DNA from 3 places in the Arthrobacter sp. MDT2-3 genome. Region 1 is predicted to be linked to each of the others. Evidence: riboswitches for the same ligand, from Rfam matches in the RefSeq annotation. Region 1 holds a riboswitch; each other region holds the start of a gene.
What was found. Region 1 has a riboswitch for S-adenosylmethionine ahead of AC5RUQ_RS06640 (aminotransferase class V-fold PLP-dependent enzyme). Riboswitches for the same ligand answer to the same signal wherever they lie in the genome.
Positions count from the first base shown of each region.

Region 2: it holds a riboswitch for S-adenosylmethionine, as region 1 does, so the genes downstream of both, AC5RUQ_RS14685 (DUF1737 domain-containing protein) here and AC5RUQ_RS06640 (aminotransferase class V-fold PLP-dependent enzyme) in region 1, are expected to answer to the same signal.
Region 3: it holds a riboswitch for S-adenosylmethionine, as region 1 does, so the genes downstream of both, AC5RUQ_RS10860 (bifunctional o-acetylhomoserine/o-acetylserine sulfhydrylase) here and AC5RUQ_RS06640 (aminotransferase class V-fold PLP-dependent enzyme) in region 1, are expected to answer to the same signal.

Region 1 is NZ_JBNHFS010000002.1:214,383-220,260, forward strand. It holds gene aroA (3-phosphoshikimate 1-carboxyvinyltransferase) at 1-689, shown strand, start outside; gene rsgA (ribosome small subunit-dependent GTPase A) at 673-1,788, shown strand; gene hisN (histidinol-phosphatase) at 1,837-2,649, shown strand; SAM riboswitch class IV at 2,806-2,919, shown strand; gene AC5RUQ_RS06640 (aminotransferase class V-fold PLP-dependent enzyme) at 2,956-4,389, shown strand; gene AC5RUQ_RS06645 (class I SAM-dependent methyltransferase) at 4,500-5,258, shown strand; gene AC5RUQ_RS06650 (metal-dependent transcriptional regulator) at 5,290-5,878, shown strand, end outside.
Region 2 is NZ_JBNHFS010000004.1:412,905-418,782, reverse strand. It holds gene AC5RUQ_RS14705 (HNH endonuclease signature motif containing protein) at 1-634, opposite strand, end outside; gene AC5RUQ_RS14700 (DUF1905 domain-containing protein) at 838-1,140, shown strand; gene AC5RUQ_RS14695 (O-succinylhomoserine sulfhydrylase) at 1,200-2,408, opposite strand; gene AC5RUQ_RS14690 (rhodanese-like domain-containing protein) at 2,409-2,819, opposite strand; gene AC5RUQ_RS14685 (DUF1737 domain-containing protein) at 2,816-3,094, opposite strand; SAM riboswitch class IV at 3,108-3,222, opposite strand; gene opgC (OpgC domain-containing protein) at 3,385-5,878, shown strand, end outside.
Region 3 is NZ_JBNHFS010000003.1:163,176-169,053, reverse strand. It holds gene AC5RUQ_RS10865 (S8 family serine peptidase) at 1-1,192, opposite strand, end outside; SAM riboswitch class IV at 1,441-1,556, shown strand; gene AC5RUQ_RS10860 (bifunctional o-acetylhomoserine/o-acetylserine sulfhydrylase) at 1,600-2,925, shown strand; SAM riboswitch class IV at 3,021-3,136, shown strand; gene metX (homoserine O-acetyltransferase MetX) at 3,149-4,264, shown strand; gene AC5RUQ_RS10850 (MFS transporter) at 4,445-5,827, shown strand.

The sequences.
Region 1 (5,878 bases):
CCGGGGTTGTTGTTGACGATTCGGTTCCCAACCACTGGCTTGTTGCCCCTGGGCCCATCCAAGCCTTCGACCAGCGGATTGAGCAGGACCTGTCCAACGCCGGCCCGTTCCTTGCCGCGGCCCTGGCTTCCGGCGGTACGGTGCGGATTCCCGGCTGGCCCGAACAGACACAGCAGGTGGGAGATCTCTGGCGGAGCATTCTTGCCGAGATGGGCGCAGAGGTTACCCTGCGCGACGGCGTCCTGACCGTAACCGGCGGAGCGGAGATCAAGGGCGGGGATTTCGCGGACACGAGTGAGTTGGCGCCGACGGTCGCCGCGTTATGTGCCCTGGCCAGCGGCCCCTCCCGGCTCAGCGGTATTGCCCACCTGCGCGGGCACGAAACCGACAGGCTGGCTGCACTGGTCACCGAGATCAACCGCCTTGGCGGAGATGCCGAGGAAACCAGCGACGGCCTGGTGATCCGGCCCGCCAAGCTGCACGCCGGCGTCGTCCACAGTTACGCCGACCACCGCATGGCCACTGCCGGAGCCATCCTGGGCCTGGCGGTGGAGGGCGTGCAGGTGGAGGACATCGCCACGACTGCCAAAACTATGCCGGACTTTCCCCGGTTGTGGGCAGGCATGCTTGCCCAGGCAGCCTCGTCCAACACCGGCACGGAAGGTTCAACCGGTGGCGCGGAGCACTGATTCCTGGGATGAATCGGATGTCCGAATCCGCCCCAGCAAGAAGGGCTCGCGCCCTCGCACCAAAGACCGGCCCAGCCATGACGACGCCGTCACGGGACGCATTATCACCGTTGACCGCGGCAGGTATACGGCTGTGGTGGGTGAGGACTCCGGCAACGAACGCGTAGTCATTGCAGCGAGGGCGCGGGAGCTGCGCCGCAACCCGGTGGTGGCGGGTGATTTCGTATCCCTCGTAGGCGATGTCTCGGGCGAACCGGACACCCTGGCCCGGTTGGTCAAGATCCAGGACCGCAGGACCCTCCTGCGCCGCAGCGCGGACGACACCGATCCCGTGGAACGCGCAGTCGTGGCCAACGCGGACCAGCTCGTAGTTGTCGTGGCGGCCGCCAACCCCGAGCCCCGCACCGGCTTCATCGACCGCGCCCTGGTGGCGGCGTACGACGCCGGGATTGAGCCGATCCTGTTGGTCACCAAGGCGGATGTCAAGGATCCAGCGGAGCTGTTGTCCAATTACACCCACCTCGACTTCCCCGTGATCATTAGCCGGACGGCCGATTCCACCGCATCTGGGATCGATGCCCGCTCGGACGACGGACTGTCCGCACGCCTGGACAGTGGGGCTGTCGCGGAACTCCGCGGCTATCTGGATGGAAAAGTGACAGTCATGCTGGGGCATTCGGGCGTTGGCAAGTCGACCATGGTGAACGCGCTGACCGGTGCGGAGCGTGCCACCGGCGGGGTTAATGCGGTGACGGGTCGGGGCCGCCACACGTCCTCGTCGGCGCTGGCCCTGAGGCTGGCGGACGCACCCGCCGGCAGCTGGATCATCGACACCCCGGGCATCCGTTCCTTCGGCCTGGCGCACGTGGACCCGGACCGGATCCTGCGCTCCTTCCCGGACCTCTCCCCCGGCATCGAGGACTGCGAACGCGGCTGCAAACACACCGCCACGGCAGTGAACTGCGGGCTGGACGCCTGGGTGGGCGGCGGGCATGCCGGCGCCACCGGAGAAGCCCGGCTGGCATCCCTGCGGCGCCTCCTGGGCACCGACCCGCGGCTGGAGGCGCAGGAGGCGAAGGAACTGGGCAGCGTCAACTGACGGTGCCGATCTCCCAGCAGAACCGCGCGCAGACGGTAGTTTGGTACCATGATCCAACCCGCTTCAAGCTATAACGATGACCTGCGCCTGGCGCACGTCCTGGCAGACTCCGTGGATGACCAGACCATGAGCCGCTTCAAGGCCCAGGACCTCCAGGTGGAGACCAAGCCTGACCTGACGCCGGTCACCGACGCGGACAAGGCGGCAGAAGAAGCCATCCGCGGCCAGTTGTCCCGCTCCCGTCCGCGTGATGCAGTGCTCGGTGAAGAGTTCGGCAGCACCGGCCACGGGTCCCGCCGCTGGATCATCGACCCCATTGACGGCACCAAGAACTTCGTCCGCGGCGTCCCCGTCTGGGCCACCCTGATCGCCCTGGTGGATGAAGGCGAGCCCGTTGTTGGAGTGGTGAGTGCTCCCGCCCTGGGCAAGCGCTGGTGGGCGGCCAAGGGCATGGGCGCCTACATGGGACGGTCGCTGGCTGCTGCCACCCGGCTCCGCGTCTCGAATGTCGCCAACCTTTCGGACGCTTCGTTGTCCTACTCCAGCCTGGGCGGGTGGAAGGAACGTGGCAATCTGGACAACTTCCTGGGCCTCACCGAGGACGTGTGGCGGACCCGGGCCTTCGGCGATTTCTGGTCCTACTGCCTGGTGGCCGAGGGCGCGGTGGACATCGCTTGCGAACCCGAACTCAACCTTTACGACATGGCGGCACTCGTGCCGATTGTGGTCGAAGCGGGTGGCCGGTTTACCTCGCTGGAAGGGGAGGACGGGCCGTTTGGCGGCAACGCGCTGGCCACGAACTCCATCCTGCACTCCGAGGTACTCCGCAGGTTGAACCCTGACCTGGACGATCTCCTCTAGGCACCTTCACCGAACAATCAGCGGCGGGCGGCTCCTAAAGGAGGCGCCCGCCGTCGTTTCTTCGGCCAAAGCAGCACTTTTCGGCAGGCGTAACAAAGCGCTTAACATTTGAGCCGGCTTCAAACCTTCCTGCCCCATGTCCTACGCTCTTAACCAGGTCACGAGTGCCAGCGCGAAACCCCGGTTTGCTGGCCGGCAACCCTCCAACCGCGGTGGGGTGCCCCGGGTGACGACCAGGCCGGTCCGGAACGGATGCGGCAAGCGCGGATTCCCGGAGCAGGGGGTCCTTTTCGAAGTGAGGTCTCTGTGACAACTGCCACCGTCTCCCCCAACGCCGCCGCCCAGCCCATCCAGGCTGAAGCCGCTGCCCTCTTTGATGCCCGCCGCGCTGTCGCCGGCCGCCCCCTTGCTGCCGTCACAGGTGCGGAAATCCAGGCGCCCCTCATCTCCGGCGGGCACGTCCGCTATGCAAACCTCGACTATGGTGCCTCGGCTCCCGCCCTCTCCGTAGTCTCGGCCTACCTCAACGAGATCCTGCCCTTCTACGCGAGCGTCCACCGTGGCGCCGGCTACGCGTCCCAGATCAGCACGTCCGTTTACGAGAACGCACGCAGCATTGTTCGGGACTTCGTGGGCGGCCGCCCTGACGACTCGGTGATTTTCACCCGCAACACCACCGATTCCCTCAACCTGCTGGCCGGTTGCCTGCCCGCGACGAACGGACGTCCGGACGGCGACGTCCTGTACCTGGACATCGAACACCACGCGAACCTGCTGCCGTGGCAGGGTGTCCCCCACCGGAGCATCGTTGCCGCTGACACCATCGCCGGGACCATCGAGTCCGTCCGCGCTGAACTGGAGCAGGGCGGGGTGAGCCTGCTCGCCGTCACCGGCGCCTCCAACGTCACCGGTGAAATTCTTCCCATTCGGGCCCTCGCCGCGCTCGCCCACGAATACGGCGCACGGATTGTGGTTGACGCGGCCCAGCTTGCGCCGCACCGCCGCGTGAACATCGCCGCGGACGGCGTCGACTACCTCGCCTTCTCCGGCCACAAGCTCTACGCACCGTTCGGTACCGGTGTGCTGGTGGGCCGCGCCGACTGGCTGGACGCCGGAACGCCCCACCTCGCAGGCGGCGGCGCCGTCAAGGAAGCCAGGCTCGACGGCGTCAGCTGGGCCACCGGCCCTGCCCGCCATGAGGGCGGCTCGCCCAACGTCCTTGGCGCAGCAACGCTGGCCCGCGCCACACAGGTGATCGCCGGCCTGGACCAGGAACAGTGGCACGCCCACGAATCGGCCATCCGCTCCTTCCTGGTGGAAGGCCTGCAGAAAATTGACGGCGTGACCGTGCACCAGATCTTCAAGGACACCAACCCGGATACGGACACCATCGGCGTGGTCAACTTCTCCGTGGAAGGCTACGACGCCGGTCTCGTGGCCGCCTACCTGTCCGCGGAACATGGCGTAGGCCTGCGGGACGGCCGCTTTTGCGCGCACCCGCTGCTGAAGCGGCTCGGGCTTCCTTCCGGTTCCCTCCGGGCCAGCTTCGGCGTCGGCTCACGCCTTGAGGATGCAGAACGGCTCCTTGCCGGCATCGACTCGCTGCGCCGAAACGGCCTGGGGTGGGACTACGTCGTCGACGCGGGGCGCTGGGTTCCCGCCAACGACGCGCGCACGTATCCGCACTGGGCACCGAACACTCCGGGGACCGCCGGGGCCGCCCCCTGCATCGACGACTGAACACTGTTGCCGTCCGCTGCTGGCACTGACTCTGCTTACTGATCTTGCCTCAACGTCGGGTGCGGTAAATTCGAAGGATACCCAAGGGCATCGGACGAAGGAGGCCACGCGTGGTACGGGGTGGCCCCAGGCTTGATCACGGACGGCGGCGGGAGCTCGGCCAGAGCTTCCAGGACGGCGGCCGGCATTACCAGCAGGTCCGTCCGGGCTACCCGGAAGAATCAGCCCGCTGGCTGGTGCCCCCGGGCGCCCGCGAGGCGCTCGATGCCGGTGCCGGCACCGGCAAGTTCACCGAACTGCTGCTGGACATGGGCCTGGCCGTCACGGCCGTGGACCCCTCTGCCGACATGCTCGAGCAGTTACGGGCGCACTATCCCGCTGCCACGGCAATCCAGGCCACCGCGGAGGCAACGGGCCTGCCCGACGCAGCTTTCGACGTCGTAAGCGTTGCCCAGGCATGGCACTGGTGCGACGCCCTGGGCGCAAGTACCGAACTGGCACGCATCCTCCGCCCGCACGGGACGCTGGGCCTGATCTGGAACCAGTTGGACACCTCTGTCCCCTGGGTCCACCGGCTCTCCCGGATCATGCACGCAGGGGATGTGTACAAGCCGGACTTCCGGCCGCTCGTGGGACCAGAGTTCCGGGGGCTTGAGGGCCACGTCACCCACTGGCAGGACCGCGTCAGCACCACGGACCTGGTGGAGCTCACAAAGTCCAGAAGCTACTATCTGCGCGCCGGCGAAAGCACCCGCGCCAAGGTGTTGGCCAACCTGGACTGGTACCTCCACGACCACCTGGGCCACAGCCTGGAAGAGGAGCTCGAACTGCCGTACCTGACGCTTACCTGGCGGGCCTTCAAGGCATGACGGAGAACAGGCAACGGGTAGGCTTGGAGCTGTGAAGACCAGCGCGCCCTCCTCCTCCATTGAGGATTACGTCAAGGTCATCTACTCCTTCACGGAATGGCAGGACAAGGCCATCACGTCCTCCCAGCTTGCGCAGCGCCTTGGCGTCGCCAACTCCTCGGTCTCGGAAATGGTCCGCAAGCTGAAGGACCAAGGCCTCGTTGACCATAAGCCCTACAGCGCCATCACGCTGACGGACGCCGGCGTCCGGCTGGCCCTTTCCATGGTGCGGCGCCACCGCCTGATCGAGACTTACCTTGTCCAGCAGCTGGGCTACAGCTGGGACGAGGTCCATGACGAAGCCGAGCTGCTGGAGCACGCCGTCTCGGACACCTTCATTGAGCGGGTTGCGGCCAAACTCGGGAACCCGCAGCGGGATCCGCACGGTGACCCCATTCCCACTGCCGACGGGAAAGTGCTGATGCCGCGCGCCCACCTGATGGGTGCGCTGGACCAGGGGCACACCGGCAGGATCACCCGGATCAGCGATGAGAACCCGGATTTGCTCCGTTATCTTTCCGCCGAGGAGATAGACCTCGACGCCGAGGTGGAGGTTGTGGGCCGCAAGCCGTTCGGCGGCG
Region 2 (5,878 bases), on a different contig from region 1:
GTTCCCGCCAGGCCCGGGCCTTGGCTTTGAACCGGTACGCCGGCATCTCCCCGACCGTGGCGGCTGCTCCCGGTTTCGGCGTGTCCGGGTCCAGGAAGTGCGCCTCCAACGCAGCCGCGCCTTCACGGTCTAGGCTCGCGGTCTGGTCCACCATGGTCCGGGCGTGCGCCCAGGAAATCGTCCCGGCCTGCAAAGCAGCCAGGGTCCGGGGCAGGGAAGTGGTGAGGGCATGGGAGTCGGCGATCAGGGCACCGGCGGCCCGGTCACCGATTGCCAGCACACACCCCACCTCCGCGGCCAGGCTCCGCTCCTGCGCCGTCGCCCCATACGGCGAGGCGGCTGGAGCGTTCAGCGCTTTCGTGGCCACAGCGAAGACCGCGACCGCCTGTGCCTTCAGGGCTGCCAGTTTCGCTTCTGACCGTGCCACCGCGGCCAGGACATCCAAAGCCCCGTCAACAATCCGCTGCAACGGATCATCATCAAAACCCGCCGCAGCGTACGGGCCGACCGCGGCGTCAAGTTCACCAGCGCCACCGGAAGCAGCGACATCACCGCCAGCCAGCGCCGCAGCAAGCGCAGCGACTGCAGCCACAACAGCTTCCTCCGCCTGTGCCACTGCCGCGTTCGTTTCCATACCCCCATCATGGCGAGGGGGTCTGACAAAACAGGGCCTAAAAGTCCTCCTGCTGGAAAAGAAACTAAAAAAACTTTTCAGCCTGCAGTTCAATCCCCCGGCACGCCTGATGCTCGCTTCAGCGGCGCGAACAGCAGGGCAACAAGACAGGAAAAATCAGCAACGGTGGTGCCCCGGCAAGGGGGGCATGCCATACTCGGCGCGTGACGGCGTCGTACTCCTTCAAAGCTGAGCTGTGGCTTTACCCGGGCGAAGCAGGGTGGCATTTTTTGACGCTCCCGGCAAAAGTCGCGGATGACATCCACGAACAAAGCGCCGGCGCCAGCAAGGCATTCGGATCCGTCAGGGTGACCGCGGAGATTGCCGGGCACTCCTGGCAGACCTCGCTGTTTGCGGACCAGAAAGCCGGTTCCTACCTCTTGCCCGTGAAGAAGGCCATCAGGGACAAAGCCCGGATTAGGGAAGGCGACGAAGTGGCCGTCCAGCTCTCCTTCGAAGAGGTCTGATAGAGCCCCGCCCACATAACCGCGCCGGTGCCGGAGCCCGGCCCCACAGTCAGGTACCTCTAGATCTGCTTGAGCGCCTGTTCCAGGTCGCCAATTAGATCGTCCACGTCCTCCAGGCCCACCGAAAGCCGCACCACGCCGTCGCTCAAGCCAATGGCTGCCCGCCCCTCCGGACCCATCGCACGGTGGGTAGTAGTGGCCGGGTGCGTGATGAGGGACTTGGCATCCCCGAGGTTGTTGGAGATGTCGATGATGCGCAAACCGTCCAGCAGCGCAAAGGCGGCCTCCTTGCCCGAGCGGCCGCCCGTCGTCGCAAGCTCCAGGGTGAGAACCGTGCCGCCGGCGCTCATCTGCTTTGCCGCCAGTTCGTACTGCGGGTGAGACTTCAGGAGCGGGTACTTCACCCAGCTCACGGCGGGCTGCTGCTCCAGCCACTCGGCCAGCCGCAGGGCGGACGCGGATGAATGGTTGACGCGCAGGGCCATGGTCTCAAGGCCCTTGGTGAGCACCCAAGCGTTGAAGGCGGACAAGGACGGGCCGGTGTGGCGCATCAGCTGCTTCACCGGCCCCTCGATAAATTCCTTGGTGCCCAGGACGGCGCCACCCAGGACTCGTCCCTGGCCATCGATGTGCTTCGTGCCGGAGTAGACGATGACGTCGGCACCTAGCTGCCCGCAGCGCTGCAGCAGGGGAGTCGCAAAGACATTGTCGACGACGACGGTGGCGCCTGCCGCGTGCGCGAGGTCGCTGACCGCGGCGATGTCGACGATTTCCTGCATGGGATTGGAAGGCGACTCAAAGAAGACGGCAGTGGTGGGCTGGGACAGGGCGTCGCGCCACTGTTCCAGGTCAGGACCGTCCACGAACACCGTCTCCACACCCCACCGCGGCAGGATCTCGTTCAGGATCACAAAGCAGGAGCCAAACAGCGAGCGGGCGGCCACAACGCGGTCGCCGGCGGCCAGCAACGCACCCAGGGCGGTAAAGACGGCAGACATGCCGGACGCCGTCGCGAAGCACGCCTCGGTTCCCTCAAGGAGGCGGAGGCGTTCCTGGAAAGTGGCCACCGAGGGGTTGCCGTAGCGGGAGTACACAAAGCGCTCATCCTCGCCCGTGAAGGCGCGCTCGGCAGCGGCGGCGGATTCGTACACGAACCCGGAGTTCAGGAATACAGCCTCGCTGGTTTCCTGGAAGTTGGTGCGGTCCAGTCCGCCGCGCACGGCCTGGGTGTCGGGGCTCCAGCCGGCAGCGTCTTCGTTGAAGGTCACTTAGTTCTTTCCAAGGTTGGTGGGCAGTCCCCGGTTCTTCCAGCCGTTGACAGTGCGTTCGCCGTAACGGTCCGGCTCGCCTTCAAAGCCTTCCAGCACGTTGTAGGAGGTGAAACCGGCCTGGGTGGCGGCAATGGCGGCCGCGATGGAACGCTGCCCGGAGCGGCACAGGAATACCAGTTCGGTAGACGGATCCTCAGGCGCCTGCTGGGCCAGGGAGCTAATGAAATCAGGGTTGGGAATGCCGCCCGGGAACGTCCACTGGATGAACAGCGGATCGTTGTCGGTGGCCTTGGTGTCAGGGATGCCGATGTGGGCCCATTCGCCCTCAGTGCGGACATCCACCAGGATGGCTCCCTGCTCCAGCTTTTCCCACGCCTCCTGGGGCGTCAGGTCTCCGGCGTAGCTCATGCGTGGCCCTCACCGTCGAACTCGAGGTCTTCGCCTGCGGATTCGAGGTTATCCACTGCGGTGGCGACGGCGGCATCAGCCGAAGCGATGGCCGCCGGCAGGACCAGGGCCTGGGCAACGATGACGCTGCTGCCGTTGAACGTTGCCGCCGGGCTGCCGTGCAGCACGTAGCCCTCGGCCAAGGCGGTGGAAATCCGTTCACAGAAAGACCTGTCATCCGGACCGGTGACAAGCCGGTACGACAGTCTCTCTTCAGGGGCAGGTGCGTCGGACACGACGGATCTCCTTCTCTCACGCTTGCAACTCGAATCGGTCGATATGCCGAGTATTCACCTGAGGCACCCCGCCGCGAAAGGAGGGTTGCCGACCGGCCAGTCAGGGCTTGGCGCCGGTACTCATTACTCCCCAGAAACGTAACACTTGGCGCGCAGGGGCGCACCGCCGCCGTCGTCATGTTCCGTAACTGAACGGGGCGCGGTGCAGCAGGCGGCGATTTCCGCCACACCGGAGGAACCGACGGCGGCGGCATCACCGCAGGTGGGCCCCCTTTTCCGGCCTTTGGCGGATGCGCCGCCAGATAAAGTTTCATACGGGGCAGCCCCCATCATCAGAACCAGCACCGGGGGTCCACATCAGCACGCTAACTGCCGCGCCACAGCACCCTGCCGGCCCTTACCGGGTACGCCGGCTGCGCGTAGTTGGGGCGCTCCTTGCCACACTGCTGGTTGCCCTCGTGGCAGTGGTGTTGCCTGCAGGGTCAGCCCAGGCCGCGCGGAGTTTTCCTGAAGAGGGAAAGCCGCTGCTGGGCGCCGTCCTTGAATGGGGTGAGGACTCCGCCGCCGGTTTCGCCGACCGGCTGGGTGCTTCGCCGGCTATTTTTGGCCACGACATAGCGTTTCCCTACCGCTCATCAGAGCAAAACGACATCGAGGGATTCCTGGAACAGTCCTCCCGGCAGGGTGCCCACGCGATGCTCACAGTGAAGCCCACGATGCCGCTGGACCAGATCGACGCCGCGGCTGCGAGGCCCTTCGCCGAAAGGGTGCTGGAGCTTGCGTCCAGTTTCAAAGGACAGCTGCTGGTCCGGTTCGCCCCGGACATGAACGCAAGCTGGGTTGAGTGGGGCCAGCAGCCGGCTGCCTACCGGGGGGCATTCAAGGCTGTGACAGCGGCGTTCCGGGAGGTCGACGGCGGTGGGGGCGTTGTGATGGTCTGGGAACCGTACCTGGGCACGGATTATCCGTTCGACCGGAACCGGAACGCGCCCGCACAGGGAAGTGATGGGTTCGCGCTGCTTGATACCAACGGCGACGGCGCCTGGAACGGCTCGGACGCAGCTTACGGACCCTACTATCCCGGGGACGATGCGGTGGATTGGGTTGGCCTGACCGCCTTCCACGACGACACCGCCGGTGGTGCTGCCGTCAACACAGTTCCCCGCGCCGGCCAACTGCGGGAAATGCTCACGGCCTCCGGCGGTGAAAACTTCTACGCCAGCTATGCAGAGGGAAGGGACAAGCCGTTCCTCCTGCACACCTCCGCGTTCTACAGCCCGGCCTCCGGCGGCGCATCCGAAGCGGCCATCAAGGCCGCTTGGTGGGACCAGGTGGTGGGGACGGCCACCGCTGCCGGGTTCCGCATGACAGGCGCGGTGGTGTGGGACGAGCGGACCAGTACGCGGGACACCGGAGTGGCAAGCATCGACTGGCGGCTCACCGGAAACCCGGGCATCGCCAACGCCGCCCTGGGCACATTGGAAGCGTCCCCCATCGTCGCAGGCCCGGTCACCGAGGTCAGCTCCGGCAGCAGCACGTACGTCCGGGCAAACACCCTTACGGGGGCCGTTGCCGGGACCGTGGGCGCGGCGCTCCTCATCCTCCTGGTTGCCCTGTGGCAGATTCCCCGCCGGGTCAATGCCGCTACGGCATGGGGATATTCAGACCCGTCCAGCAGGGATGCGCGCGTGGATATGCTGCGCGGCCTGGCCATTGTCTTTGTTGTGGTCAACCACTTGGGCATGACCTCGCTGTTCCAGCTGCTCACGCAGGAGGCGGTGGGCTTTGTTTCGGGTGCCGAGCTGTTCGTCCTCTTCTCCGGACTGGTGGTCGGCATGGTGTACGGGCCCAGGGCCAAGGATGACTTCGGAACGGTGGTTGAACTAACCTCCCGGCGGGCCGGCAAGCTTTACCTGACGGCACTGATAGTCCTCATTGGCGTCTTCCTGGTCTCATTGCTGCCGATCTTCCGGACTGACCCCCTCACCACCTTTGTGGACCAGGGAACGGGCGGGGCAGGGCACGACGGCGCCGGCCGTACCTATGACCTTTATGCCGGCATGGAATCCCTGTTCCAGTTCCCGGTGCCGCCGCAGGTGCTCCCTGCCATCCTGCTGCTGCAGTTCGGACCCTGGCAGTTCAACGTGATGGGCCTTTACGTGGTGCTGCTCCTTGCCAGCCCGCTGATCCTGGCTGCGCTCAACCGCATGAAGGCAATCTGGGTGCTGGCCGGAACCCTTGCGGTCTACGCCGTGGGAGCTGCCACGAGGATCCGGCTCCTGCCCTCACAGTTCGAGGACTCGTTCCCGCTGCTCGTGTGGCAGGTGCTGTTCGTGATCGGACTCGTCGCCGGCTACCATCGGCGCAGCATCGTCGCCTGGTTGGCGGGACAGACCTGGCTGGTGGCCGCGTGCACCGCCGTCGCACTCCTGTTCGCGTTTCTCTCGTGGGGCAACCCCTACCTGGCGAACGGCTTCGATGTCCGCCTCGCCGTCATCCCGGACGCCGTGTACCGGAGCATGTACGACTTATTCTTTGGCCGCACGTATCTGGCGCCGGGCCGGCTTCTTAACGTCCTGGTCCTGGTGGTGGCGGCCTACGCCTTCCTCACCGCATACTGGAAACCCGTGCAGCGCGCACTCGGCTGGTTCCTGATTCCGCTGGGCGGCGCCACCCTCTATGTGTTCATCATGCACCTGGTGCTGATTGCCGTGGTGGCCAATATTCCAGCACTGCAGCAGGAGAACGTGCTGCTCAATACCGCCGCATATGCCGTAGTGCTGG
Region 3 (5,878 bases), on a different contig from region 1:
TGTTGGCTGAAGCTGATGCGGTGTGCAGCAGACGGTTCGGCGTTCCACTTCCAGTTCCTGCAATGATTCCTCCGATCGCGGACGAGACGAGCCGATCGGTCACTTGCGTGGGTGTTAAAAGAGGATTGCCGGATAAGAGGAGGGCGGCAGCACCAGCCACGTGCGGAGTAGCCATGGACGTTCCACCGAGTGACGCCGTGGCCGTCGTGGAAGTGTGCCAGGCGGAGCGGATGCCTACACCGGGCGCGTAGAGGTCCACGCATTTGCCGAAATTTGAGAAGGAGGCCTGCCTGTCGAAGGAATCGCTTGCCGCTACTGTGACGGCGGAGGGCGTACGGGCTGGAGAAGCCGTGCAAGCGTCAACGGCGTTGTTCCCGGCTGAAACAACGGCCGGAAGGCCGTTGGTGATGATGGCCTGGACTGCTGCATCGAGCACGCTGCTGGTGGGTCCGCCGATACTCAGGTTGACTACGGCCGGGGTGCCAGGTCGGTGCTGACCGGCAACCCAGTCGAGCCCTGCGATGATGTCCGAGTAGACGCCGGAGCCATCACATTCGAGTGCCCGCACCGGAATAAGGGTGGCGGATTTGGCCACGCCATGGACGGCGCCGCCGATGACTCCTGCCACGTGCGTGCCGTGGCCGTTGCAGTCGCTTGATCCCAGGCCGTCAGCCTTTGCTGTCCATCCAGCGCTGACCCGGCCGCCGAAATCAGCATGAGAAGCGAGGATCCCGGTGTCCACAACGTATACGTTGACACCCTGTCCGGAGGCGGCAGGTGTGTAGGAGCCGGAGAGCGGCAGTGCCTGTTGATCGATCCGGTCGAGGCCCCACGGCGCGTTGCGCTGCACCTCGGATACTGTGACAGCGTGGTCCGGCTCCACCGTTGCGGCCCGGCCCGAGCGGAGCAGGGCGGCAGCCTGCCCCGGGCTGGCTTCGATAGCAGCGCCCTTCACTGCCTTGGTAAAAGTTCTGTTGACGCCAATTCCCTGGGCGCGGAGGGCCGTCACCTCCGCCGCGACGTCCTTGCCCGGAGCGAATTGGACAAGGTAGCGGCCGCTTTCACCCGCAGCAGCGGAAGGAGCGGCGTGCGCTGCGGACGCCAGCCAGGGACCGGCTGCCACCGCGCCTGAGCAGAGGGCGACGGCGGAGAGCAGGACGGTGCGACGTGCCAGGCGAGAGAATTGGGGCAACTGAATGTGGTCCTTTGGGTGGAAGAAGAAAGGCGAGGTGACGTGTTCCCGGCTCAAATCTAACGGGGGATTGGCGGCAAAGGGTCAACCTTCGCTCAATCCTGCGCATCTTCTGCGGAACCTTGGGAAATCAACATGTGCGCCTCCTGGCTCCACCCCGTCAAAAAGTGTCGTCCAGCAACAGGGCGGGAAGTCACAACCGGTCACACTCGTGGCGACGGGCACGTGGAGTTCCTAGACTGGGCCCAGGTTATGAGCGCCAGCGCCAAGCCCCGGCTCGCTGGCCGGCAACCCTCCATCCGCGGTGGGGTGCCCCGGGTGAGGACCTGGCTGTCCGGCAATGGCCGGATGGCAAGCGCGGCCCGCGGTGCTTCGAGCATGCCGGGCCCATGTCAAAGGAGCCTTGAATGTCTAACGGATGGTCTTTCGAAACCCGCCAGATCCACGCAGGACAGGAGCCGGACGCTGCGACGGGTGCCCGTGCCCTCCCCATTTACCAAACCACGTCCTTTGTTTTCCCCAGCGCTGAAAGCGCCGCGAACCGTTTCGCGCTTGCCGAGCTGGCGCCCATCTATACCAGGATCGGCAATCCCACGCAGGAAGCAGTGGAACAGCGGATCGCCAGCCTCGAAGGCGGCCTGGGAGCCCTGCTGCTCAGTTCCGGCCAGGCCGCTGAAACTTTTGCGGTGCTGAATATTGCCGAGTCGGGGGACCACATCGTGGCCAGTCCGAGCCTTTACGGCGGCACCTACAACCTCTTCGCCCACACCCTGAAGAAGTTTGGCATCTCCGTCACGTTTGTGGCGGACCCGGACAACCTGGACCAGTGGCGCGCTGCAGTGCAGCCCAACACCAAGCTGTTCTTCGGCGAGGTTGTCTCCAACCCGCGGCAGGACGTCCTGGACATCGAAGGCGTGTCCCAAGTTGCGCACGAGGCCGGCGTGCCCCTGATTGTGGACAACACCCTCTCCACCCCGTACCTGATCCGGCCGCTGGAATGGGGTGCTGACGTTGTGGTGCACTCGGCCACCAAATACCTGGGCGGCCATGGTTCCGCCATCGCCGGCGTCATCGTGGACTCCGGAAATTTCGACTTCGGCAAGGACCCTGCGAAATTCCCCGGCTTCAACACCCCGGACCCCACCTACAACGGGTTGGTGTATGCCCGCGACCTCGGCGCTGACGGTGCCCTGGGTGCCAACCTGTCATACATTTTGAAAGCCCGGGTGCAGCTGCTGCGCGACCTTGGCTCGGCAGTGTCGCCCTTCAACGCCTTCCTTATCGCCCAGGGACTGGAGACGCTGAGCCTGAGGGTGGAACGTCACGTCGCCAATGCCTTGGACGTTGCCCAATGGCTGGAAACGCGTGACGACGTCGAATCCGTCGCCTACGCCGGGCTGCCGTCCAGCCCCTGGTACGAGCGCGGACGCAAGTACGGACCCAAGGGTACCGGCGCGATCGTGTCGTTCAACCTCGCTGGCGGCGCCGAGGCGGGCAAGCGCTTTGTGGACGCCTTGGAGCTGCACTCCCATGTGGCAAACATCGGTGACGTCCGTTCCCTGGTGATCCATCCGGCGTCGACCACCCACAGCCAGCTCTCGCCGGAGCAGCAGGTGGTTGCCGGCGTGAATCCCGGCCTGGTGCGGCTGTCAGTGGGGATCGAGCACATCGATGACATCCTGGCGGACCTCGAGGCCGGCTTCCGGGCGGCCAAGGAGGCCACTGGCGCCTAGCCGTACCCAGGGCACCAGCGCGGCGGCGGGCCGGGGAAGTCACAACCAGTCACACTCTTGGCGGCAGGCAGGGCCTGTTTCGTACACTCGAACCAGGTCATGAGTGCCAGTGACAGCCCCGGCTTGCTGGCCGGCAACCCTCCTTCCGCGGTGGGGTGCCCCGGGTGAAGACCTGGCCTGCCGGTCATTCGACGGCGGGCAAGCGCGTAGAAGAGGTCTTGCCATGACGGTTACCGTCACCCGTACTACCGTCCCCGAACACGGGATTGTCCGCTATGCCTCCATCGGGGGACTGAAGCTGGAAGCCGGCGGATACCTGCCGGACGTCACCCTGGCCTACGAAACCTGGGGCACACTCAATGAGGACGGCAGCAACGCCGTCCTCATTGAACACGCTCTGACCGGCAGCACCCACGTAACCCGCGGCGACACAGAAGAACCCGGCTGGTGGGAACAACTCGCCGGGCCGGGCGCGCCGGTGGACACCAACCGTTTTTTCGTGGTGTCCATCAACATAGTGGGCGGCTGCTATGGGTCCACGGGGCCGTCGTCGCTTGCTCCGGACGGAACGCCCTGGGGCTCGCGTTTTCCGCTGGTGACCCTGCGGGACAGCACTGTGGCGGAGGCCCGGCTGGCCGACCAGTTGGGGATCGAGAGCTGGTTTGCCGTGCTGGGCGGCTCAATGGGCGGGGCGCGGGCGCTGGAATGGGCTGTCACGTATCCGGAGCGGGTGCGGCGCTGTGCTGTGATTGCCGTGGGCGCCGCAAGTACCGCCGAGCAGATCGCCTTTGCCCAGGCGCAGACCCTCGCCATCCGGCAGGACGCCAACTTCAACGGCGGTGACTACTACAACGGACCCGCTCCCGAGGAAGGCCTGGCCCTGGCCCGGCGCATCGCCCACATCACCTACCGCTCCCCGGTGGAGCTGGACGGACGGTTCGGACGCGCGCCGCAGGCGCCCGAATCGCCGCTTCAGGGCGAGCAGCTGGCAGCCCGCGGGCGCTACCAGGTGGAGAGCTACCTGGATCATCAGGGCACCAAACTGGTCCAGCGCTTCGACGCCAACAGCTACATCGCGATCACCGAGGCGCTGATGAGCCACGACATCTGCCGGGGACGGGGGTCGCTCGCCCAGACCCTGTCCAGTGTCAGTGCGCGCTTTTTTGTCGCCGCCGTGGACTCGGACCGGCTCTACTTTCCCTCCCAGTCACGGGAGCTGGCGCGGGCGCTTCCCGGAGAGGTGGACGTCCACCTCATCGAGGCGCCTATCGGGCACGACGGATTCCTCACCGAGATCGGCCAGCTGGGATCGCAGCTCCGGCAACACCTTTCGGCATAACGCCACAAGCAAAAGCCAGAATATGTGCATAAATGCAGATGGGCTCTGCATGATTCGCCGTTGAGCTGGGCGTGGAGGCAGACCATACTCAATGGGACCCGGTGGTTCGTGGCCAAAATCACCTGTATCCGCCACAGCCTGTCCCAGTGGTGTCGAAGACGACGCCGAAGGAGTTCATAAATGAGTACGGAAAGCTCCGCCGCACGGCGGCCAGAGGAAACCGACGTTAAGGCCTCAGGCCTGAAGAAAGTCGTTACGGCCTCCATGGCCGGCACCGTTGTTGAGTGGTACGAGTTTTTCCTCTATGCCTCCGCCGCCACCCTGGTGTTCGGCAAAATGTTCTTCCCCAATTCAGGGACCGAACTGGACGGCATCATCGCCGCCTTCGTTACCTATGCCGTAGGCTTCGTGGCCCGCCCCATCGGCGGCATCGTCTTTGGCCACTTCGGTGACAAGTTCGGCCGCAAGCAGTTGCTGCAGCTGAGCATCATCCTGGTGGGCGTTGCCACTTTCCTGATGGGCTGCCTGCCTACCTTCGCCCAGATCGGCTACTGGGCTCCGGCCCTCCTGGTGTTCCTGCGCTTCGTGCAGGGCTTCGCCGTCGGCGGTGAATGGGGCGGCGCCGTACTGCTGGTTGCCGAGCACAGCCCCAACAAGTCCCGCGGGTTCTGGTCCAGCTGGCCACAGTCGGCGGTACCGATGGGCAACCTCCTGGCCACCGGCGTGTTGTTCACCCTTTCGGCCACGCTTTCCCAGGAAGCATTCCTTGGCTGGGGCTGGCGCGTCGCTTTCTGGCTCTCTGCCGTCATCGTGATCGTTGGCTACTACATCCGCACCAAAGTCCAGGATGCGCCGATCTTCATTGAAGCCCGCAAGGAAGTCACGGTGGAGAAGAAGGGCTACGGTGTTGCCGAAGTCTTCCGCCGCTACCCGCGCGGCGTCTTTACCGCCATGGGCCTGCGTTTTGCCGAGAACATCCTGTACTACCTGGTGGTGACGTTCTCCATCACCTACCTGAAGATCGTCGTCCAGACCGACACCTCCCGCATCCTCCTGCTCCTGCTCGTGGCGCACTTCATCCACTTCTGCGCCGTCCCGCTCGTCGGCAAGATGTCGGACGCGTTCGGCCGGCGGCCGGTCTACATGGCAGGCGCCATCCTCGGCGGCACCTGGGGCTTCTTCGCCTTTCCCATGATGGACACCGGCAACGACATCGTCATCCTGGCCGCCATCACCATCGGCCTGCTGTTCCACGCGCTGATGTACGCGGGCCAGCCGTCCATCATGGCCGAGATGTTCCCCACCCGGATGCGGTACTCCGGCGTTTCCCTGGGCTATCAGGTGACCTCCATCGTCGCCGGTTCACTGGCACCGATCATCGCCACCTCGCTGCTCAATAGCTTCAAGTCCTCCACTCCGGTGGCGCTGTACCTGCTGGGAGCCTGCATCGTGACCGCCATCGCCGTGTTCTTCCTCAAGGAGACCCGCGGCATCTCGCTCCACGACGTGGACGCAGCCGACGCCCAGGGCACCGCGGACTTGCTCGCTTCCGGCAAGAAATAGTCACTGTCACCACCAGAGCCAAAAAGCACCAACTGCCCGGACCCGCGACCC